4 regions of the Spiractinospora alimapuensis genome follow, and region 4 is predicted to be linked to each of the others. Evidence: riboswitches for the same ligand, from Rfam matches in the RefSeq annotation. Region 4 holds a riboswitch; each other region holds the start of a gene.

Region 1 (5,579 bases), 2.9 Mb from region 4:
CACACGTCCCTCACTGGGATGATGATCCCAGTCCCGCACGGGAGCACCAAGGGAGGAATCGTGACCGAAACCACCAAGCGACTCGAGCCGGGCGACCACGCCCCCGACTTCACCCTCAACGACGCCGACGGTAACCCCGTCACACTGAGCGAGGTCGTCCGGGGTGCGGGATCGGTGGTGCTGTACTTCTACCCCGCCGCCATGACGCCGGGCTGCACCAAGGAGGCCTGCGACTTCCGGGATAACCTGAGCGCCTTCGCCGACTCCGACCTGCGCGTCCTGGGCGTCTCTCCCGACACCGTGGAGAAGCTGCGCGCGTTCCGCGACGCCGAGAAGCTGAACTTCACCCTCCTCAGCGACCCGGACCGCGAGGCGCTCACCGCCTACGGCGCCTACGGGGAGAAGAAGAACTACGGCAAGGTGGTGCGGGGCGTGATCCGGTCCACCTTCGTCATCAACGCCGACCTGACGATCGCCAAGGCGTTCTACAACGTCCGCGCCACCGGCCACGTCGACCGAATCAAGCGCGAGCTGGGCGTGTAGTTGGTCTAGGATTGGGCCCGTGTCGGGGCCGTAGCCCAACGGCAGAGGCGGCAGGTTTAGGTCCTGTACAGTGCGGGTTCGAATCCCGCCGGCCCCACCGACGCACGAGGTTCGCCCCCTCGCCCAAAGAACGGGGGACGGGGGTCCGCAACCCGTCGGTGTCCTCGCACGGTTCGACGTCCGCCACACCCGAGCGCGACGAGTGGCTGGCACGACGCTCGTCGACGCCCAACCGTGCAGCGGTGGGGGCGCGGAGGCGAACCCGCCGGCCGCGACCAGGCGACGTTCCTGCCTCTCGTCCCGCTATTCGCCACGGCTGCCCGCGTCCGTTCGACCCGGCACCGATCGGGGATCCGGATCCGCCCAGCGTGACCAACAGCGTAGGCGTGACCGGGCGCACCAGGTCGCGGGCAACGGCCGTCGAGGCCTCGCCGGCACCGCCGACTCCGAACCCGACCTCGTCCCCATGGACCGTGTGGGCGGAAGGGCGACGTCGCCCCCGCGATCCACGGACTCGTCGGGAACGAAGCTCCCTACTGCGCCCACCACCGAGGACACCGGCCGTGCGATCCATGGCGCTCACAAATCCGGCGCCGACGGGTACCTCCACCGAGGAACGCGTCGTGCTCACCCTCGGCGTTCGCGACCTGGCCGTCGGCCGGCCGATGCCGTGAACAGGAGGCGGAGAGCAGGATCAGCTCCCGGGTGATCGACCTCTACGCCTCGTCACCGACGTTGGTTGGCGCGGTTTCCGGGCGGGCGCTTGCCCAGGGTTGACCGAGGCACGCCCATTTTGGGTTGTTCGGAGAATCCAACACAACATGTAGTATCAGCCCTGCCAATGGTCCGCCGTCCCTGGGGGCGGCGGGGCAAGAGGGAACCCGGTGTGAGTCCGGGACTGCCCCGCAGCGGTGAGTGGGAACAACCGCCGTCATGAGCACTGGGCGCGTGAACGCCTGGGAAGCGACGGCCAGTAGGAACGACCCGAGTTCGGTCGTGTGCCCACGAGTCCGAAGACCTGCCATCGGTGCGTGCATCGCTTGCACGGTGTCCGGGGCCTCGTGGGAGGGCCGACGCGGACGTGGTCGACGGTGCCGCCCGAGTACGGTGTCGCGGACCCCTCGCGTGCCTCCAACGTCCCCCCGGACGTTCCAGATGAGGTTCTCGAACGAGGGGGAGAGTCCCGTGGTTGAGTCATCCACCCAGACACCGAGTCAGGTCCGGCCCGAGGAGACGCCGGTTCGCGTCCTGCGCCGGGACGGATCGGTGTCGGGTTTCGACGCCGACAAGATCTCGGTCGCGCTCACCAAGGCGTTCCTCGCCGTGGAGGGAGACGGCGCGGCCGCGTCGTCGCGACTGCACGACCTGGTGTCCGCACTGACCCAGGAGGTCCAGGCCGCACTGTCGCGGTACTCCGGACCGGGCACGATCCTGCACATCGAGCAGATCCAGGACCAGGTCGAACTCGCCCTGATGCGGGGCGGCAACCATCAGGTCGCGCGGGACTACGTGCTCTACCGGGAACAGCGCTCCGAGGCCCGCCGCGCCGCCGCCGGCACTACGACCGCCCCCGGCGCGGCCCAGGAACCTGACCTGACCGTGACCCACACCGACGGCACCACCCACCCGCTGGACTGGGCGCGGGTACGCACCATCACCGAGCAGGCGTGTTCGGGACTGGACAACATCGATCCGGCCGTCGTCCTGACCGAGGCCCGACGCAACCTCTACGACGGCATGAGTACCACCGAGCTCGACGAGGCGCTGACCCTCGCCGCTCGCGCGCTCGTGGAACGCGACCCGGACTACTCGCGGGTCAGCGCCCGCCTTCTCCTCGACCAACTGCGCCGCGAGGCCCTGTCCCACCTGGCCGGCGAGCCCCGAGAGACCGACCAGGAACAGATCCGCGACCTGTACCCGTCCTACTTCGCCGACTACGTCCACCGCGGCGTCGAGCTGGAGATGCTCGCCCCCGAGCTCGCCGGGTTCGACCTCGACCTGCTGGGCGAGGCGCTGCACCCCGAGCGAGATCTGGACTTCGACTACCTGGGGCTGCAGACCCTCTACGACCGCTACTTCCTGCACACGCGCGGCACCCGCCTCGAGCTGCCACAGGCGTTCTTCATGCGGGTCGCGATGGGGCTGGCGCTGAACGAGGACCGGCGTGAGGAGCGTGCGGTCGAGTTCTACGAACTGCTCTCCTCGTTCGACTTCATGTGCTCCACCCCCACGCTGTTCAACGCGGGGACCACTCGGCCCCAGTTGTCGTCGTGCTTCCTGACCACGGTCGACGACGACCTGGACTCGATCTTCCGGGCGTACCGCAACAACGCGCTGCTCGCGAAGTACAGCGGGGGGCTCGGCAACGACTGGACCCCGGTGCGGGGTATGGGCGCCCACATCAAGGGCACCAACGGCACCTCCCAGGGGCTCGTCCCGTTCCTGAAGATCGCCAACGACACGGCCGTCGCGGTCAACCAGGGTGGGAAACGCAAGGGCGCCGCCTGCGCGTACCTGGAGACGTGGCACATCGACATCGAGGAGTTCCTCGACCTGCGCAAGAACACCGGCGACGACCGGCGTCGGACCCACGACATGAACACCGCCGCCTGGGTGCCGGACGAGTTCATGCGCCGGGTCGAGGCCGACGCCGACTGGTGGCTTTTCTCCCCCGACGAGGTTCCCGACCTGCACGACCTGTACGGGCCGGAGTTCACCGAGCGGTACCGGCACTACGAGCGGGCGGCCGAACGGGGCGAGCTGACGGTGTCCCGCCGGGTCCGCGCCGTGGAGCTGTGGCGTCGCATCCTCACCATGCTGTTCGAGACCGGGCACCCGTGGATCACCTTCAAGGACCCGTGCAACCTGCGGTCACCGCAGCAGCACGCGGGCGTGGTGCACTCCTCCAACCTGTGCACGGAGATCACCCTCAACACGAGCGGCGACGAGGTCGCGGTGTGCAACCTTGGCTCCGTCAACCTCGCGCGGCACGTCACCCCCGAAGGGCTGGACACCGACCGGCTGCGGCGCACGGTGCGCACGGCGGTGCGGATGTTGGACAACGTGATCGACATCAACTTCTACACGATCCCCGAGGCACTCCGGTCCAACCTCCGGCATCGGCCGGTGGGACTCGGGCTGATGGGCTTCGCCGACGCGCTCGTGCGGCAGGGAATCCCCCAGGCCTCCGTGGACGCCGTGGAGTTCGCCGACCGCAGCATGGAGGAGATCAGCTTCCACGCCATCGCGGCCTCCAGCGACCTCGCGCGTGAGCGGGGCCGCTACGAGTCCTTCGACGGGTCCCTGTGGAGCCAGGGGGTGCTGCCGATCGACTCGCTGCGGCTGCTCGCCGACGCCCGGGGGGACGCCGAATTCGACCACTCCGCCACCCTGGACTGGGACGGGTTGCGCGAGCGGGTGCGGCGCGAGGGGATGCGCAACTCCAACGTGATGGCCATCGCGCCCACCGCGACGATCGCGAACGTCTGCGGGGTCACCCAGTCCATCGAACCGCTGTACCGCAACCTGTACGTGAAGTCGAACATGTCCGGTGACTTCACCGTGGTCAACCCGTACCTGGTGCGGGATCTACGGCGGGCCGGCCTGTGGGACGCGGCGATGGTCGCCGACCTGAAGTACTTCGACGGGGTGCTGGGCCCGATCGACCGGATCCCGGCCGAGCTCAAGGAACGGTACGCGACGGCGTTCGAGATCGAACCGCGCTGGCTGGTCGCAGCCGCGGCGCGTCGACAGAAGTGGATCGACCAGGCGCAGTCGCTGAACCTCTACCTGGCCGAGCCCAGTGGCCGAAAGCTGGACGAGCTCTACCGGTCGGCGTGGCGCAGCGGACTCAAGACGACCTACTACCTGCGCTCCAGCAGCGCGACCTCGGTGGAGAAGAGCACGCTGCGTGGAACCGACGGCAGGCTGAACGCCGTCCCCGCCACCGTCGCCGGAACCGCTCCCCCGGAGGGCCCGGCCATCTGCTCGGTGGACGACGAGGGGTGTGAGGCGTGCCAGTAGGCCCCGCGTCCGTTCCCACCCACCGAACCCACGAAGAAGGACCTCCCATGACCGCAGAGACCCGCCCCGTCGACACCTCCGGCCTGGGCGCTATCGACCGCCAGGCCGGCCGCGTTGACGTGGACGACAAGGCGATGATCAACGCCCGCGCCGACGTGAACCAGCTTCTGCCGATGAAGTACGGCTGGGCGTGGGAGAAGTACCTGGCGGGGTGCGCCAACCACTGGATGCCGACCGAGGTCTCCATGCACGCCGACATCGCGCTGTGGAAGTCCCCCGACGGGCTCACCGACGACGAACGGCTCATGCTCAAGCGCAACCTCGGGTTCTTCGCGACCGCGGAGTCCCTCGTCGCCAACAACATCGTGCTCGCCATCTACCGCCACATCACCAACCCCGAGTGCCGCCAGTACCTACTCCGGCAGGCGTTCGAGGAGGCCGTGCACACCCACACCTTCCAGTACATCTGCGAGAGCCTCGGCCTGGACGAGGGCGAACTGTTCAACGCCTACCGCGAGATCCCCGCCATCGCCGACAAGGACTCCTGGGCCCTGCGCCACACCCAACATCTGGAGGACCCGGACTTCACCACCGGCAGCGACGCCCGCGACCAGGCGTTCCTCCGGGACCTCATCGCCTTCTACGTGATCTTCGAAGGGATGTGGTTCTACACCGGGTTCGCCCAGATCCTCGCACTGGGACGCAGGAACAAGATGATCGGCATCGCCGAGCAGTACCAGTACATCCTCCGCGACGAGTCCATCCACCTGAACTTCGGCATCGACTGCGTCAACCAGATCAAGCGGGAGAACCCGCACCTGTGGACCCCGGAGTTCCAGCGGGAGGTGTCCGGCATGCTCGTCGAGGCGTGCGAGCTGGAGGTCGCCTACGGACGCGACACCCTCCCCCGCGGCATCCTCGGCATCAACGCCGAGCAGTGCGAACGCTACATGCGCTTCATCACCAACCGCCGATGCGCCCAACTGGGGCTGTCACCGGTTTTCGCCGAGGTC
Region 2 (5,579 bases), 2.1 Mb from region 4:
TCGGTGAGTTTCACGGTGGCGACGTTGGCGATCGCGGTGACGTTGGCGGTGCTGCTCGTAGCGGGGGGCACCCCGCGTCCACGACTGGGGCCGCTGCGCCGGATGCCCTGGTGGGGATGGCTGGGTGCGGCCTGCGCGGTGGGGTACGTGACCGGAACGTTCTTGCTCATCCCGGTGGTCGGCGCGGCGGTGACCGTCGCCCTCACTGTGGCCGGCCAACAGCTCACCTCGGCCGCGATCGACCAGTACGGCCTGTTCCGTCTCCCCCAACGAGCGCTGACCCGCGCCCGCTGCTCCGGGCTCTGCCTGCTCGTGGGCGGTGCCTTGGCGATCCAACTGTGGTGAGGTGCGGTGTCCGAATGGGTCCCGTCCCACAGCGGACTGTGCTGGGTGGGGCGGGACCGGTGGACCGTGGCCACGCGCGTGGTTGGTGACGTACTCGGTGTTCCCGGATGGTGTCGCGGAAATGGTGGTGACGGGGCTTCACGCGCATACCTGGGTCCAGTCACCCGACCAGCACCGACCTCCGGAGCTGGTCGGGTCGAAGCACCCAGGGGGCGGTGTCAGCAGGCTATCCCGCTGCGGCTCGGGGCGCGCGTCGTCCACAGCCTGTGGGTAGACCTGCGGTGGGTGGGGCCGACTGGTTCGGGCGACTGTCCATTGTGGCTTCCCGCCCCTCGCCGTGGCCGGGACCGACGCCCCGCCGCGGGCATGGCCGTACGGCGGGGCGTCGGTGTCGGCTACCGGTCGGCGCGGATGCGTTCGGCGGCGGTGACCAGGTGGCGTAGGGCCGGCTCCACCTCGGGGTAGCCGCGGGTCTTCAGGCCGCAGTCGGGGTTGGCCCACAGACGCTCGACCGGAACCGCGTCCACCGCAGTGCGCAGTAGGTCGGTGATCTCCGCCGCTCCGGGGACGCGTGGGGAGTGGATGTCGTAGACGCCTGGGCCGACGGCCCGGGAGAACCCGGCGTCGTTGAGGTCGTCGAGCACCTCCATCCGGGACCGCGCCGCCTCGATGCTGGTCACGTCGGCGTCGAGCGCGTCGATCGCCGGCAGGACCTCGCCGAACTCCGAGTAGCACAGGTGGGTGTGGATCTGTGTGGACGCCGCGACGCCCGAGGTCGCCATCCGGAAGGCCGTCACCGCCCAGTCCAGGTAGGCCTTGTGCTCGTCGGAGCGGAGCGGCAGCAACTCGCGCAGCGCGGGTTCGTCCACCTGGATGATCCGGATCCCTGCGGACTCCAGGTCGTGGACCTCATCGCGGATCGCCAGCGCGACCTGCCGAGCGGTGTCGGCCAGCGGCTGGTCATCCCGGACGAAGGACCAGGCCAGGATGGTGACCGGCCCGGTGAGCATGCCCTTGACGGGTTTCGTGGTGAGGGACTGCGCGTAACGTGCCCACTCGACCGTCATCGGGCCGCCGCGGGTGACGTCGCCGTAGAGCACGGGCGGTCGCACGCAGCGTGAGCCGTAGGACTGTACCCAGCCGTGCTCCGTGGCGGCGAACCCGCCCAGTTGCTCGGCGAAGTACTGCACCATGTCGTTGCGTTCGGGCTCCCCGTGGACGAGGACGTCCAGCCCGATCTCCTCCTGGAGCCGCACCACGCGTTCGACCTCGTCGCGCATCACCTGTCGGTAGGCGTCGGCGTCGACCCGGCCCGCCCGATGGTCGGCGCGGGCCCTGCGCACCTCCTGGGTCTGGGGGAAGGAACCGATCGTGGTGGTGGGCATGAGCGGTAGCCGTAGCGCGTCGCGTTGGGCGGCCGCGCGGACCGCGTAGTCTCCGCGTCGCGCGTCCTCGGGCCGCAGTGCCTCGAGCCGCGCGCGTACGGTGTTGTCGCGCAGGTCGGTGGCACGGGTCCGGTCGGTCACGACGGCCCGGGCGGCGGCCAGGTCGGCGTCGACGGCGTCACGTCCCTCGTGCAGCGCGCGGTCCAGCAGTACCACCTCGCGTACCTTCTGGTCGGCGAAGGCCAGCCAGGACCGGACACGTGGGTCGAGGGCGGTCTCGCGCTCCACGTCGTAGGGCACGTGCAGGAGGGAGCACGACGTCGAGACGCTCACCCGGTCGGCGCTGCCCAGGAGGCGGGCCACGCGGCCGAGCGCGGTGTCCACGTCCGTGCGCCAGATGTTGCGCCCGTCCACGACTCCCGCCACGATCTCCTTATCCCGCAGCGCGGGTTCGGTGGCGAGGGCGTCGACCGTGTCGGGGTCGGACACGAGGTCCACGGCCAGGGCCTCCACCGGAGTGCGCGCCAGCACGTGGAGCGCCTCCCGGGGTGGTCCGAAGTAGGTGGCCACGCAGATTCCGGGACGCCGTACCTCCGACCCCAGCCGCTGATAGGTGTGCCTCAGCGCGTCCAGCTCCGCCGGGGATCGGTCGGCGGCGAAGGCGGGTTCGTCCAGTTGGACGACGTCCGCACCGGCCTCCTGGAGTGCCCGGAGGAGGTCGACGTACACCGGGAGCAACCGGTCGAGCAGGGACAGGGGCGAGAAGCCCGCCGGCGCGTCCGAGCTCGGCTTGGACAGCAGCAGGAACGTGACCGGCCCGAGCACCACCGGGCGGGGCCGGTACCCGAGCCCACGGGCTTCGCGCGTCTCGTCCACGGGCTTCGTCCCGTGCAGGGTGAACCGGGTGTCAGGACTGAGCTCCGGCACGAGGTAGTGGTAGTTCGTGTCGAACCACTTGGTCATCTCCAACGCCGGGGTGTCGTCGGCGCCACGGGCGGCGGCGAAGTAGGTGTCCAGCTCAGACCCGCCCAGCGCGGTGTGGCGTTCGGGGAGGGCGCCGAACAGGTGCGCCGTGTCGAGCACGTGGTCGTAATGGGAGAAGGTGTTGACGGGGACGGACGCCAGTCCCGCCTCGGACATGCGCTGCCACGCGTCGGTGCGCAGACGGCGTCCGACCTCGAGAAGTTCGGCGTGGTCCACTCGCTGGGCCCAGAAGCTCTCCAACGCCGCCTTGAGTTCCCGGTCGGGTCCCACACGGGGATATCCGAGGACGGTGGGGCCGATGCGCTGTGGTGCGTTCAACTGCTCTCTCCTCGCGAGCTCGTTCGACGAGCGCGGGCCTCGCGGGAGGGCTGCCAGGAAACGGCCGAGGGGGTCGCTGCGGACCCGTGTGTTCGGTCGTGCCCACCCGCGAGGCTCGGACTCAAGCGGGCACCGGGTGGTGACCGCTTGCCACGGGCAGGTCTTCGGACTCGTGGGCGGGGGCGTGACGCCCGTTCCTACCGGCTGCCGCTTCCCGGGCCCAAAAGACCCAGTGCTTTACCGCCTTGGCGGTGACAGCTTTCGTTCCCACTTACCGCTGCGGGGCAGTCCCGGACTCACACCGGGTTCCCTGTTGCCTTCCCAGTTCCGAGGCCGTGACCTCGGCACCGGGAAACCCACGGCGCTTTCGACCCTAGCAAACCGACCTCGGTCGCCCCCGGGCAGCCGCCACCGTGGGCAGAGAGGCGCGTCCGACCAGCGCCATCGGGCCCGGAGCGCCGCGCGGGGCCCACCCGGGAGGTCACGTGGCGACGGAGAGGCGATCCCGGACGCGAACGACCTGGCTGAGCAGCGCGAGGATCGGCAGCTCGATGAGGGGGCCCACCACCAGCGCGACCGCGATCAGTGGGCGATCCGGGAAGGCCGCCACGGCGATCGCCAGCGCGATCGGCGAGTTGCGGGCCGTCGTTGTCATGATCAGGGTGACCCGTTGGTCCCCCGGCAGGCGGAGCAGTCGGGAGGCTCCCCAGGCCGCCAGGGGTGCGACCACGAAGAACACGGCGAGGGGTGGCAGCAGCGCGAGAAGCTCCCCTCCGTTGTCGGCCACCGTCCGGGCCTGCCACGCGAACATGGCGAACACCGCGACGTAGAGCAGCGGGAGGACGAGGTGTCCCGCCGGGCCGACCAGCACCCGGTCCCGCCACTCGGGCCCGCGCAGCCGTGTGGCTCCCCACCGTGCGCCCAGCGCGAGGAGCAGCGGCACAGCCAACACGAGCAGTACGGACTCGACGAGGGTCCCCGCGTCCACGAACGTCGCCGGACCACCCAGCAGGAGGACGTAGACCGGCAGGAGCAGGAGCTGCAGGACCAGGTTCACCGGCAGCAGCGCGGCGGCGATTCCGGTGTGGCCGCGCGCCACGGCGGTGAAGACCAGGTACCAGTCGGTGCAGGGGGTGACCAACAGCAGTAGGAGACCGATGCGGAGGTCGGGGGCGCCGCCGAGCAGCCCGGCACCCAGAGCCCAGGCCAGCAATGGGGTGAACACGAAGTTCAGGACCAGGCTCGCGGCGACGACGGGCCCGCCGTTGCGCGTCTCCCGTATCCGGGAGGCGTCCATCTGCACGAAGACCGCCGCCACCATCAGCACCAGGGCGGGCAGCACCACGTGTCCGAGCGCGTCGCTCACGGGAAGGAGCAGGCCGGCGCCCAGCCCCGCGGCGGCGGCGCCGGCCACCAGGACCGACTGCAGCCGCTCCGCGATCGTCATGGTCGTGCGTCCTCCGTGTCCTCGTCCGGTCCGCCGGTCAGCCAGCGCACCGCCTCCGCGGTCCTGCCGTCGAGATCGGGGGCGACCTCGGGGGCCAGACGCGCGTGCAGACGGACCGTCTCTGGGGTGAAGTCGATGCGCAGCTCCAGGAACGGACAGCACGCGGTCTCCGCCGCCGCGAGCTCGGCCACGGCACCGGCGTGTTCGATCGGCAGCGCCCAAACCCGGCCGCGGGGTCCAGGGTACGGCTCGGCGTCCACCAGCAGCCCACGCCACCGCTCCAGCCGTTGGGTCAGCGCGGTGTCGCCCAGAGAGCAGCTCGGGGCGGCGCCGGCGGACAGCAGTGGCAGGGATACGACGCCGGCGGGCGGAGTCTCGGGAGGGCTCACGCACGGACAGTCCGCTCCACAGCCCTTCTCGGTGTCCGCGGGGCGCTCCAGGCTCTCGAGCGCGCCCCGCAAGAAGACCTGGAAGCGTTCGTACTCCTCAACGCGTTCCCGGGCGGCACGTAACCGCGCCGTCACTCGGCTCCGGAGTTCGTCCCGTACCTCCGAACAGGGCTGTCGTTCCCACAACCGGACGAGGTCGGCTGGGGTGAATCCTCCCCGCCTGGGTGACCAGGGGGATCGCGGTCAGAACTCCTGGTCGGCGTGGTCGGCGCCGGGAGGCAGGTTTCCGATGCGCTGCAGGTGGATCATGCGGGTGAGGCGGATGACCGGCCGGACCAGCAATTGGACACTGCCGAGGAGGAAGAACCAGGTCCCGGTCGTGGTGGAGGTGGGGGAGAAGAACATGATGCTGCCGACGATGAACCACACGGCGATGAGGGTGTCGTTGCAGATCCCGACAGCTTCGTACCGCTGCCGGATGACGAGTTCCTCGTGGCCGATCCGGATGTTGATCGGTCGGTCCCTGTCCGCGTTCGACACAACGCCATCGTCCCAGTTCACCCGGCTTCTGTTCGCGCAGCGCGCCGAGATGGTCAGGCCGCGGGCGCGCCACAGAGCTGGGTGTAGCGGCCGGGCGAGACGCCGATGACGGCGGTGAAGTCGCGGCTCAGGTGGGGTTGGTCGCTGTACCCCAGAGTGGCGGCCAGGTCC
Region 3 (5,579 bases), 2.2 Mb from region 4:
GACGGATTTGGTCCAGCGGGCGAGGACGAGCACGAGCGCCAACACCGCGCCCGCGCCCAGCGCGGAAGCCACCACGAGGCCGGCGCGGCCGTACGCTCCGCCGATCGACACGAACGCGCCGCCGGCGGACCCCGCGCCGAGGACGACGGCGGCCACGCCCAGGCTGGCTCCCGCGCTGACCCCCAGGATGTAGGGCTCGGCCAGGGGGTTGCGCAGCAGCGTCTGCATCTGCGCGCCGGCGACCCCGAGGGCGGCCCCCGCCAGTAGGGCGGTGACGGCGCGGGGTACCCGTACCTCCCACACGATGGTGACCACCTGGTGGTCGACGCCGCCCAGCCCGAACAGCGCGGAGGAGACCTGCCCGACCGTGAGTGGGGTGGAGCCGACGGTGAGGGCGAGCGTCACCCCGAGGAGCAGTGTGACGCACAGCAGGCCCGCCACCACGGTGACGCGCAGCGCGCCCCCGTCCCGGCCCCGTGGAGCCGGGACGGACTCGTCCCGGGGCGGTCGCCGGACGGGAGCGGCGGTGGACATCAGTCGTCCAGGGTCCGGTAGTAGACCAGCTCGTGGTCGTCCATCAGCTCCGGGTGCAGGATGGTGGCGAGGTCGGCGAGGACCTGGTCGGGTCGCAGCACGGCCTCGTCCCAGTACCGGTTTCCGCCGGGGCCGACGTTGTTGTTGTTCGTCCAGACCGCCCGCTCCTCGAACGCGGTGAACTCGGCGTAGCGTTCGTCGTCGGCGGTCATGTCGTCGTAGGTGTCCCAGTGCTCGCTGGAGATCCACACCTCGGCGTCCTGGACCTCGGACAGGACCTCCTCCAGGTCCATCTCGATGCTGCCGGTCTCCTCGGTGTCGTCCCAGGGGTGGGTGCCACCCGCGTCGGCCAGGAGCCGACCGACGTAGGAGCCTCCGCCGACGACGTTCCACACCCCGTCGAACATCTGGCCCGGCACCACGTCCACCGGGTCGGCGTCGGACACCTGGTCGGTGACGGACTCGTAGTCGGTGGCGATCTGGTCGAAGAGCTCGGTGGCTTCCTCCTCCGTGCCGGTGAGCGCGGCGGCGAGCTTGACCCACTCCGCGCGTCCCAGGGGGGAGTTCTCCAGCCACTCGGCGTTGGCGACGACGGGGATGTCGGCGTCGCGCAGGGTCTGGTACTCGCTTTCCTCGGCTCCCCCGGTCATCAGCAGGTCGGGGGCCTCGGCGATGACCAGTTCCTGGTCGAGAGCACCGCCGCCGGCGTAGTCGACGACGTCGCCGGACTCCACACCTTCGCGGATCTCCTCGTCGTTGACCACGCCACCGTCGGCGACGCCCGTGACGACGTCGGTCTGGTCCAGGTAGGTGAAGAGCGACAGGTGCGTGGTCGAGGCGCTGAAGACGCTCCGCACCGGTACCTCGATCACCGGGGCGTCGGCGAGCTCGCCGTCCAGCTCCGGCTCCGGCGCGCCACAGCGCAGCAGCACGTAGCTCTCGGCCTCGGCGCCGGGAGAGGGCTCATCGATCGTGACGACTTGGTGGTCGTTGGCGTACTCGATGGACAGGTTCTCCGCGTGGTCGATGGAGAGCTTGTCCGGGAAGTAGTCGGTGTCGGGGTCGTGGTCCTCGACGCAGTCGGCGGACGTGGTGTCCTCTGCGGCGTCGTCCCCGGTGGGCGCGCCACAGCCGGTCGCCACCACGGCGAGACCGAACAGAGTGATCAGGGGAAGGCGGGCATGCTTCATCGGGGTGTCTCCGTGGAATCTGCGCGACGGGCTCCCGAGGAACGAAAGAGTGCCGCCATCGTGGTGCGGCGTGACGCTCGCGTCGGCGGACGCGGGATGTCACCGTGCGACGCCATGCGTCAGTCCGACCTCTCTCGGGGAAATCCGCCCCGGCTCGTGAGGACGACGGCGGTGAGTGTCCTGGCTCGCGGGTCGCTGCCCTTCCCGGCCTTCCCATCCCCCGAGGGGACAGTGGCCATGTCGGGAAGGACTCCCCAACTCACAGTGGCGGGACCGCGCCGGAGTCACACCGGCTTCCTCGGCACGCCGTCGTTTTGCCGCCTTCAATGATGACATACGGGCAGGATGTGGCCTCGGCCGGTCGGCGTGACCGCTCCTCAGGCCGTGGGAGCCGTGGCCGGGGCCTGTTCTGGACCGACGGTCTGTGCGACGATGCGGACCTGTTGTTACCTACGTCTCAGGAGGCGCGGTGAGTGAGAGCTACCGGCAGGTGGGTGGCGGCGGGCACGTGGTGTTCGGGCTGCACGGCTGGTTCGGATCGGCCGAGGCCTGGGGCGCTCTGGAACCGCACCTGGACGGGGACGAGTTCACCTACGTGTTCGTGAACTGTCGGGGGTACGGATCGCGCCGGGGCGTCGCCGGGGAGTACAGCCCGGCGGAGGTCGCGGCGGACGTGCTCGAGCTGGCCGACAGCCGAGGAACCGCCCGGTTCTCGCTGCTCGGACACTCGATGGGCGGCAAGTTCATGCAGGAGGTGTACGCCACGGCGCCCGATCGCGTCCGGGCGATGGTGGGAGTGTCTCCGGTGCCCGCGGGCCCGGTCCCCTTCGACGACGACGGGTGGGCCCTGTTCTCCGGCGCGGCGGAGAAGCCGGAGAACCGGCGGGCCATCATCGACCTCACGACCGGGAACCGGCACACCGACGTGTGGCTGGACGCGATGGTGCGCCACTCCCTGGAGCACAGCGACCCCACCGCCTTCGCCGCCTACCTCCACTCCTGGGCCCGCGTCGACTTCCACGAACGCGTCGTGGGAAGCACGGTCCCCGTTAAGGCCATCGCCGGTGAACACGACCCGGCCCTCGGCGAGGCCGTCATGCGCGGCACCTTCGCGGAGTGGTACCCGAAGGCGGAGATCGAGGTCATGGGCAACGCCGGCCACTACGCGATGGACGAGACCCCCGTGGCCCTGGCCACCTCCGTCGAGACCTTCCTGCGGAGGTTCTGACCTCAGCTCCGGCGTTTCGGGCCGGCCCCAGCGGCCGGCCCGGCCGGGGCGGATATCCCCAGAATCCGGGAATTCCCGCCGGAGCGGATCGGGGCCTGTCAGAGTATGTGCTCCGTCGAAGGGAACTCCTATGCTTATGGATGTGCGTACACACTCGCGTCCCACGGTGACGGACCTCAGGTCAGTCGCCGATGATCTTGTGGTTCCCGAAGGGTCCGCAGTTGAAATCCTCAGGGGACAAATACACGTGACGCCTGCACCAGTGCCGATTCACAACAGAATCGCTGACCGTATCTGTTACCAACTTCTCGGGCTTTCGGGGGAACGAGTACCTTCAGTGAGCGGCACAGGCATTGCCCCCGACATCCACGAAGGTGACTACGTCATCCCCGACCTCATCGTCACGACTGAGGCGGCGCTCGATGAGGACCGGCCGATGGTTCCTGCGGCGGAGATCGACCTGGTGGCGGAGGTCGTCTCGGTTAGTTGCCCGAACAAGGACGTCCGCGAGTTGCCGGAGGTCTACGCCGAGTGGCGGATTCCTGTCTACCTGCTGGTCGATCCGCGCTCTGGGGACATCATCCTGCACACCGAGCCGGTGGCCGGGGTGTATCGGCAGCAACGGCCGTTCCGGTTCGGCGACGTGGTGCCGCTGCCCGCGCTTTTGGACGAGATCCAGCTCGCGACGGACGAGTTCCGTCGCTATGGCGGTCAGCGGGGTTAGCGCGTGGTCAGCCCGTCACGGTCAGCAGGATGATGCCGGCCGTGACGGTGGCGGCGGCGACGACGCGGAAGCGGCCGAAGGACTCGCGGAAGAACAGCGTGCCGATGAGGGCGCCGAAGATGATGCTCGTCTCGCGCAGGGCGGCCACCGCGCCGAGGGCGGAGACGGTCTGCGCCCAGAGCACCAGCGCGTAGGCGACGAGGGACAGGGCGCCGGCGAGCATTCCCTTCCACCACACGCCGCGCATCTGGCGGAAGAGTTTCCGGCGACGGATCAGGAGCGCGAGGCCGAGGAACCCGACGGAGTGGCCGAAGATCAGCCAGGTCGCGTAGGCCATCGATCCGTCGGCCAACCGGACGCCCGCTCCGTCGACGAGGGTGTAGGTCGCGATCACCAGCCCGGTGGCCAGGGCCGCGGCGATGGCGGGCAGTTGTGCTTTGGTGGGGAGTCCGCCCGCGAAGGTGAGGCTGAGCAGTCCGACGGAGACCACCCCGATGGCCAGAAGCTGCAGGGGCCCCATCGTCTCGCCGAGGAAGAACGCCGCCGCGAGCGCTACCGCCCAGGGGGCCACCCCGCGGGCGATCGGATACACCTGTCCGAAGTCCCCCAGCCGGAACGACAGCATCAGGAACGCCATGTAGCCCACATGCAGCACGATCGAGGCGATCAGGTAGGGCAGGGAGTCGGCGTGGGGGAGCCCGACGAAGGGGATGAGGATCCCACCGGCCACGATGCCACCAAGGCTCGCGAGAGCGAACCCCAGCATCCGGTCGGTGATCGCATGCAGCAGGGCGTTCCAGGACGCGTGAATGGCAGCGGAAGCCAGTACCGCGACGACGACAAGTCCAGTCACCCGGCAGACCCTACGCCTGTGATGTCGCCGGTAGGCCACCGGGGGTAACACCAACGTCGGGTCAGCGTTGACCGGCGTTCACCAGCGGGCAATGTCCGCGCCTTGTGGGATCAGCCCGATACCGCGAGCAGGACGATGCCGGCCGTGACGGTGACGGCGGCGAGTAACCGGAACCGCCCGAACGGTTCGTGGAAGCACACGGTGCCGATCAGGGCGGCGAAGATGATGCTCGCTTCCCGAAGGGCGGCGATCGGCCCCAACGCGGTTACGGACTGGGCCCACAGAACCATCGCGGCGGCGGTGAGCGACAACGCGCCGGCCAGCATTCCCCGCCACCAGACGGTGCGCATCTGGGTGAAGAGGGATCTCCTGCGGATGAGGAGCACGATGGTGAGGAAACAGGTCGAGTGGCTGAAGATCAACCAGGCGGTGTAGGCGAGGACTCCGTCGGCGAGCCGGATTCCCACCCCGTCGACCATCGTGTAGGTCGCGATCAGGAGGCCGGTGACCAACGCGGCGCCGATCGCCGGCAGCTGGTGCCTACCGGGGAGACCGCCAGAGAACGTGAGGCTCAGCAGACCCGCGGAGATGATTCCGATGGCCAGGAGCTGGCCGAGGCCCAAGGATTCGTTGAGGAGGATCGCGGCCGCGATCGTGACCGCCCAGGGAGCGACCCCGCGGGCGAGGGGATACACCTGTCCGAAGTCGCCCAACCGGAACGAGAGCATCAGGAAGCTCATGTAGGCGATGTGCAACACGATCGAGGTGATCAGGTAGGGCCACGCGGCGGGGTTGGGCAGGCCGACGAAGGGAATGAGGAGCGCGCCCGTGACGATGCCGCCCAGACCCGCGAGGGCGAACCCCAGCATCCGGTCGGTGATCGCGTGCAGGAGGGCGTTCCACACGGCGTGGATCAGCGCGGACCCGAGGACGACGACGATGACGAATCCGGTCATGTGGGGACCCTACGGCGCGACTCAAGCTCGCGTTCCGCAGAGTGGTGTGTGCACCTTCCCCCGCTATAGCAGCGGAAATTCTGGTGACGATGGA
Region 4 (5,579 bases):
TGACCATGCGCCGGGCGAGGGTGTCGATGAGGTCGATCGCGTCGGAGGCGGTGCGGGCGGGGCCGTCGACCAAGCGGGTCAGCCCGTCGGGGACGGCGATCGGAACGCCGGGTTCGGCGAGCAGCTCGCGCTCGTCGAGGCCGAAGTTCCGCGCGATCACGGCCCGTAGGCCGGGGAGGGCGGCGGCCTTGTTGCCCCACATCTGGGCCGCGCGCAACACGGCCAGCACCAGGTTGACGCGCGCCTCCCCCTCGGGGGCGTCACCGAGGACGTGCAGACCGTCGCGGATCTGCACGTCCTTGATCTCGCACAGATAGCCGTCGACGTGCATGACGAAGTCGTCGAACTCCTCATCGTCGGGCATGGCGTCGGTGTCGAGGTCGTGGTGGAGTTCGGCCGCCTTGATCAGAGTCCAGATCTGGGCACGCAGGGTGGGGGCCTTGTCGGGGTCCAGGTCACTGACGAGGGCGTACTCGTCGAGGAGCTGCTCCAGTTTGGCGATGTCGCCGTAGGTGTCGGCGCGGGCCATCGGCGGGACCAGGTGGTCCACGATGGTGGCGTGGGCGCGACGCTTCGCCTGGGTGCCCTCGCCGGGATCGTTGACGATGAAGGGGTAGATCATCGGCAGGTCGCCCAGCACGGCGTCCGGCGGGTCCTCCGCGGCGAGCCCGATGCCCTTGCCGGGGAGCCACTCCAGGGTTCCGTGCTTGCCCACGTGGACGACGGCGTGGGCGCCGAACCCGCCGTCGTCCACGGCGGTCTGCAACCACAGGTAGGCGGCGAGGTAGTGGTGCGAGGGGGCGAGTTCGGGGTCGTGGTAGATGGCGATGGGGTTCTCGCCGAAGCCGCGCGGCGGCTGCAGCATGAAGACCACGTTGCCGAAACGCAGGGACGCGATGACGATCTCCGGCCCGTGCGTGCCCTCGGTCACGTAGAGCTCGCCCGGAGGCTCCCCCCAGGCCGCGGTGACGGAGTCGCGCAGGGGCTGGGGCAGCGCCGCGAACCAGCGTTGGTAGTCGGCCAGCGGAACCCGGGTCTCGGCCTGCTCAAGCTGCTCTTCGGTGAGCCACTCCTGGTCGTGACCTCCGGCGGCGATGAGGGTGTGGATCAGCGGGTCGCCGTCGTCGGCGCGGCGGTCCTCCTCGGGGGCCGGGACGCGCCAGAGGCCGTCGTCGGTTCCGAGGTCGTAGCCGCGCTCGCCGAGGGCGCGCAGCAGACGCACGGCGGAGGCGGGGGTGTCGAGACCGACGGCGTTGCCGACTCGGGCGTGTTTGGTGGGGTAGGCGGAGAGCACCATGGCGAGGCGGCGCGACGGCGTGGGGACGCCACGGAGGCGGGCGTGGGCGACGGCGAGGCCGGCCACGCGGGCGGCGCGCTCGGGGTCGGCGACGTAGACGGGGATGTCGCCGGTCTCCTCGGTCGTCTCCTTGAAGGAGAAGGGGACCGTGATGAGGCGGCCGTCGAACTCGGGGATCGCGACCTGCATTCCCGCGTCCATCGGGGTGAGCGCGGCGTCGGACGCCGCCCAGGCGTCCCGGCTGGTGGTGAGGACCATGCCCTGCAGGATGGGCACGTCGAGGGCGGCGAGCGCTCCGGCGTCCCAGGAGTCGTCCTCGCCGCCCGCGACCGCGTCGGCGGGCCTGCTTCCTCCGGCGGCGAGGACGGTGGTGATCACGGCGTCGGCGCGCCGCAGGATCTGGAAGAGTTCCGGGTGGGTGTCCTGGGTGACACCGCGTAGGGAGCCGGTGAAGACGGGCAGTGGCGTTCCGCCGGCGGTGTCGATCGCTCGGCAGAGGGTGTCGACGAACGCGGTGTTGCCGGAGAGTTCGTGTGCCCGGTAGAACACGACGGCGACGGTGGGCCGCCCGGGTGTCACCTCCGGTTCGGGGCCGTGTACGCCGAACTCGGGCATGGGCTCGGGCGGGGCGAACCCCTCTCCGGTGAGCAGCACGGTGTCGGAGAGGAACCGCGCCATCTCACGGAGGTTCGCGACGCCGCCCTCGGCGAGGTAGGTGTGGGCCTGGGTGGCGACTCCGGCGGGGACGGTGGACAGCTCGATCATGTCGGCGTCGGGCGCGGCCTCGCCGCCGAGGGCGACCAGGGGGACGCCGCTGGCGCGCAGCGCGTCGGTTCCGTCGGGCCAGGCTCGGCGCCCGCCGAGGATGCGTAGCACCGCGACGTCCACGCCCTCCAGCAACGCGGGCAGGTCCCGGGGGTCGAGGCGGGCGGGGTTGGCGGTGCGGTAGCCGACGTCGGCGCTCCGGGCCGCGAGCAGTTCGGTGTCGGCGGTGGACAGCAACAGGATGGTTGCCACGTTGTGTCGATCCTTCCCTCGGGGCACTCCACGACCCCGGTCGAGAAACTAGTGGTCCGCGGCGCAGTGTCCTGGCTCTCGGATCGTTGTTCCCCCACGGCCTTCCCATCGCGCACTCGTGCGACAGTGGCACACCCCAGCGAGGTCACTCCCCGAACACAGTGGCGGGACCGCCCCGGACTCCCACCGGGTTCCTGCGCTCGCCCCGGCTGATTCTCCCAGACGGGATGTTGGGACGGTGCGGCGCGTCGGGTTCCCGGACTCGGGAACACCCAGGCGATCATGAAACACAGGGTTTTCTGTCACAATCCTCTGCATGAGCTACCCCGGACCGCCGGACCCCTACGGCGACCCCTACAACGCCGACCAGCCCGCCTACGGCGCCGATCCGGCGAACCCCTTCGGGACTGGTCCCCAGCCCGGGGATCCCGGGTATGGACAGATCGAGCCGTACAACCCGCAGAGCGGCGGCTGGCAGGCGTTGCCCCCCGGCGGCGGGGTCCCCGCCCAGCCGAGCGGAGCGCCCATCGCCCAACTGGGGGACATCACCATCACCCAGAACGAGGTGATCACGCCGTCGGCCACGTTCCCCCTCGCGGGCAGCCAGTGGACGATCAACGACATGACTCAGTACCACCAGAAGCTGCCGAGCTGGGCGTTGGCGGTGGCGCTGATCGGGTTCTTCTTCGTCTGCGTGTTCAGCCTGTTCTTCCTGTTGGCGAAGGAAACCACGGTGCAGGGCGGGATCCAGGTCACGGTGCGCTCCAACGAGCACTACCACGTGACGATGATCCCGATCCACAACGCGGCCCAGGTACAGCAGGTGCACACCCAGTTCGCCTACATCCGGTCGATGGCGGGTTCCTGAGCGCTCAGGTCGGCGGTGGCCCCCGCCTGGAACCGGGCGTGGGCTTCCAGGAACCCGGCGATCGTCTCGAGCTCGGGCAGGGTGAATCGATCCAGAAGCCGGTCGAGGCGGCGGTCGTCGTCGCGATCAGGGTTTGGGTGCGACGTCGTGGTCCCTCCGAGAGTTCGACGACGACACGGCGCCCGTCCCGCGCGTCCTCGCGCCACCGTACGTATCCCCGCCGCTCCAGGCGCGTGAGCACTCCGGTGACGGAGGTCGGCGCCGCACGGAGAGCCGAGCGATCTCCCCGGCCGCCATCGGGCCGTGCTGCTCGAGCAGGCCCAGGGTCTTCCAGTCGTTCGCCCCGATGCCGAGCCTCTCCCCCAGGCGCGGGGGCTGGCCCCATCCGGCGCGTACCACGCCCTCGGTCCTCCGGTCCGCTCCGTGCCTCAGGCGTGCGGGCCGATAGTGGGCAGGCCAGACGGTGCCCCCTGTTCGATGAGGCGCCACACCGCGTCGGTGTCCAGGTTATGTTCGACGAGGTCGCCCAGGGCGTCGAGGCGGGCGGCGCGGGCGGCGGCGAAGTCGGTGGTGGGGGCGGGAACGAAGGAGCGGGTGGCTCGGCCGGCGACGTCGGTGAGGAAGGCGCGGCGGAAGGCGTCGTTCTCCAGGGCGCCGTGCCAGGTGGTGCCGAACACCGCGCCCTGGCGGCAGCCGTCGAGGAAGGGCTCGGAGTCGGTGCCCGGCGCGTCGTGGACGGTGGTGAGTCCGTGGTGGATCTCGTAGCCCCGGACGGGGTGGTCGTAGGCGGAACCGAGTGGGCGGCCCAGGATCTTCTCGTGCTGGAAGGCGACCGTCGTGGGGAGAAGCGCCAAGCCGTCGCGTCCGCCCCGGCGGGACTCCACGGTGTCGTCGATGTGGCGGGCGAGCATCTGGTAGCCGCCGCAGATCCCCAGGATCGGGCGTCGCTCCGCCGCGCGCCGCCGTAGGGCCGCCGCCAGTCCCCGCTCGTGCAGCCAGTCGAGATCGGCCACGGTGGCGCGGGTCCCCGGCAGGACGACCAGGTCCGCGCCGTCCAGCTCGTGGGGAGCGGTCACGAAGCGGACGTCGACCCCGGGCTCCACGCTCAGCGCGTCGATGTCGGTGAAGTTGCTGATGCGGGGAAGTCGCACCACCGCCACGCGCAGGGACTCAGCCCCGGCCGGGGGTTGGGTCGGGCCACGGTCCGCGGAGAGCGCGAGGGAGTCCTCTGCGTCCAGCCAGAGCCCGTTCAGCCAGGGCAGCACGCCGAGCACGGGGCGGCCGGTGTGGCCTCGCAACATGTCGAGGCCGGGGGCGAGGAGTTCGGGCGCGCCGCGAAACTTGTTGATGATGTAGCCCGCGATGTGGGCCTGGTCCTCGGGGTCGAGGAGGGCTTGGGTTCCGTAGAGTGCGGCGAACACACCCCCGCGGTCGATGTCGCCGACCACGACCGTGGGGAGGCCGGCGGCCCGGGCGAGGCCCATGTTGGCGATGTCCCCGGCACGCAGGTTGATCTCCGCGGGGCTGCCCGCGCCCTCACAGATGACGACCTCGTGGTCCCGGCGGAGTTCGGCGAGGCTCTCCACGGCGACGTCACGAAGCCGGGCACGGTAGTCGTGGTAGGTGGTGGCGTCCGCCTCGCCGATGGCCCGGCCGCGGACGACGACCTGGCTGCTGCGGTCGCTGCCGGGCTTGAGCAGGACGGGGTTCATCGCCGCCGTGGGTTCGATCTCGCACGCGGCGGCCTGCATCGCCTGCGCGCGGCCGATCTCGGCGCCGTCAGGTGTGACGACCGAGTTGAGTGACATGTTCTGGGCCTTGAACGGCGCGACCTTGACGCCGCGGCGCCGCAGCCAACGGCACAGCCCCGCCACGACGGCGCTCTTTCCGGCGTCGGAGGTCGTACCGGCGACCAGTAAAGCACCGTGTGTACCGTTCTGGTTAGACTCGTTCCACATTGGGTGGACGTCCCCCACTCTTCCTCCGTCACTCTTCGTACCGCCCGAGTACGCGTTCCGGTGCCTGTGGCGCCGTGCGGCCACTCACCCTAATGTGAGTGCGGTCAAGCTGGTGGGGGGCGGCCCCGTACTCCTGAGAGGAGCCCGGGTGGGTACGGACGACTCGAACGCTGACGAAGCGTCACAGCGAGTCGAGCGGGTGGTCGGTGACCGATACCGCTTGACCGAGGAGCTGGGCCGCGGTGGCATGGGGCGGGTCTGGCGTGCCCACGATACGCGGCTCGACCGCACCGTCGCGGTGAAGGAGTTGCTGCTCCCGGCCGGCATGGCTGCCGACGAGCGCGCCCGGCTCGCCACCCGCATGGAGCGCGAGGCGCGGGCCGCGGCCATGGGGAGCCACCCCGGCATCGTCTCCGTGCACGACGTCGTGGAGCACGAC

The links. A riboswitch is a leader RNA that binds a small molecule or an ion and turns the genes downstream of it on or off. The one in region 4 is predicted to bind cobalamin.
Region 1: another riboswitch for cobalamin. It lies ahead of J4H86_RS10905 (ribonucleoside-diphosphate reductase subunit alpha); the one in region 4 lies ahead of cobN (cobaltochelatase subunit CobN).
Region 2: another riboswitch for cobalamin. It lies ahead of metE (5-methyltetrahydropteroyltriglutamate--homocysteine S-methyltransferase); the one in region 4 lies ahead of cobN (cobaltochelatase subunit CobN).
Region 3: another riboswitch for cobalamin. It lies ahead of J4H86_RS14400 (ABC transporter substrate-binding protein); the one in region 4 lies ahead of cobN (cobaltochelatase subunit CobN).

Annotation. Positions count from the first base shown of each region.
Region 1 is NZ_CP072467.1:2,393,939-2,399,517, forward strand. Features, by position in the region: gene bcp (thioredoxin-dependent thiol peroxidase) at 22-543, shown strand; tRNA gene J4H86_RS10900 (tRNA-Leu) at 568-640, shown strand; cobalamin riboswitch at 1,369-1,583, shown strand; gene J4H86_RS10905 (ribonucleoside-diphosphate reductase subunit alpha) at 1,729-4,566, shown strand; gene J4H86_RS10910 (ribonucleotide-diphosphate reductase subunit beta) at 4,614-5,579, shown strand, end outside.
Region 2 is NZ_CP072467.1:3,215,514-3,221,092, reverse strand. Features, by position in the region: gene J4H86_RS14845 (DMT family transporter) at 1-345, shown strand, start outside; gene metE (5-methyltetrahydropteroyltriglutamate--homocysteine S-methyltransferase) at 741-3,032, opposite strand; cobalamin riboswitch at 3,171-3,403, opposite strand; gene J4H86_RS14835 (arsenic resistance protein) at 3,514-4,479, opposite strand; gene J4H86_RS14830 (hypothetical protein) at 4,476-5,003, opposite strand; gene J4H86_RS14825 (YrhK family protein) at 5,112-5,408, opposite strand; gene J4H86_RS14820 (helix-turn-helix transcriptional regulator) at 5,462-5,579, opposite strand, start outside.
Region 3 is NZ_CP072467.1:3,120,798-3,126,376, reverse strand. Features, by position in the region: gene J4H86_RS14405 (FecCD family ABC transporter permease) at 1-534, opposite strand, end outside; gene J4H86_RS14400 (ABC transporter substrate-binding protein) at 534-1,724, opposite strand; cobalamin riboswitch at 1,878-2,061, opposite strand; gene J4H86_RS14395 (alpha/beta fold hydrolase) at 2,194-2,952, shown strand; gene J4H86_RS14390 (Uma2 family endonuclease) at 3,083-3,676, shown strand; gene J4H86_RS14385 (DMT family transporter) at 3,684-4,529, opposite strand; gene J4H86_RS14380 (DMT family transporter) at 4,640-5,485, opposite strand.
Region 4 is NZ_CP072467.1:5,277,381-5,282,959, reverse strand. Features, by position in the region: gene cobN (cobaltochelatase subunit CobN) at 1-2,314, opposite strand, end outside; cobalamin riboswitch at 2,379-2,511, opposite strand; gene J4H86_RS24635 (hypothetical protein) at 2,631-3,182, shown strand; gene J4H86_RS24630 (cobyric acid synthase) at 3,611-5,140, opposite strand; gene J4H86_RS24625 (serine/threonine-protein kinase) at 5,289-5,579, shown strand, end outside.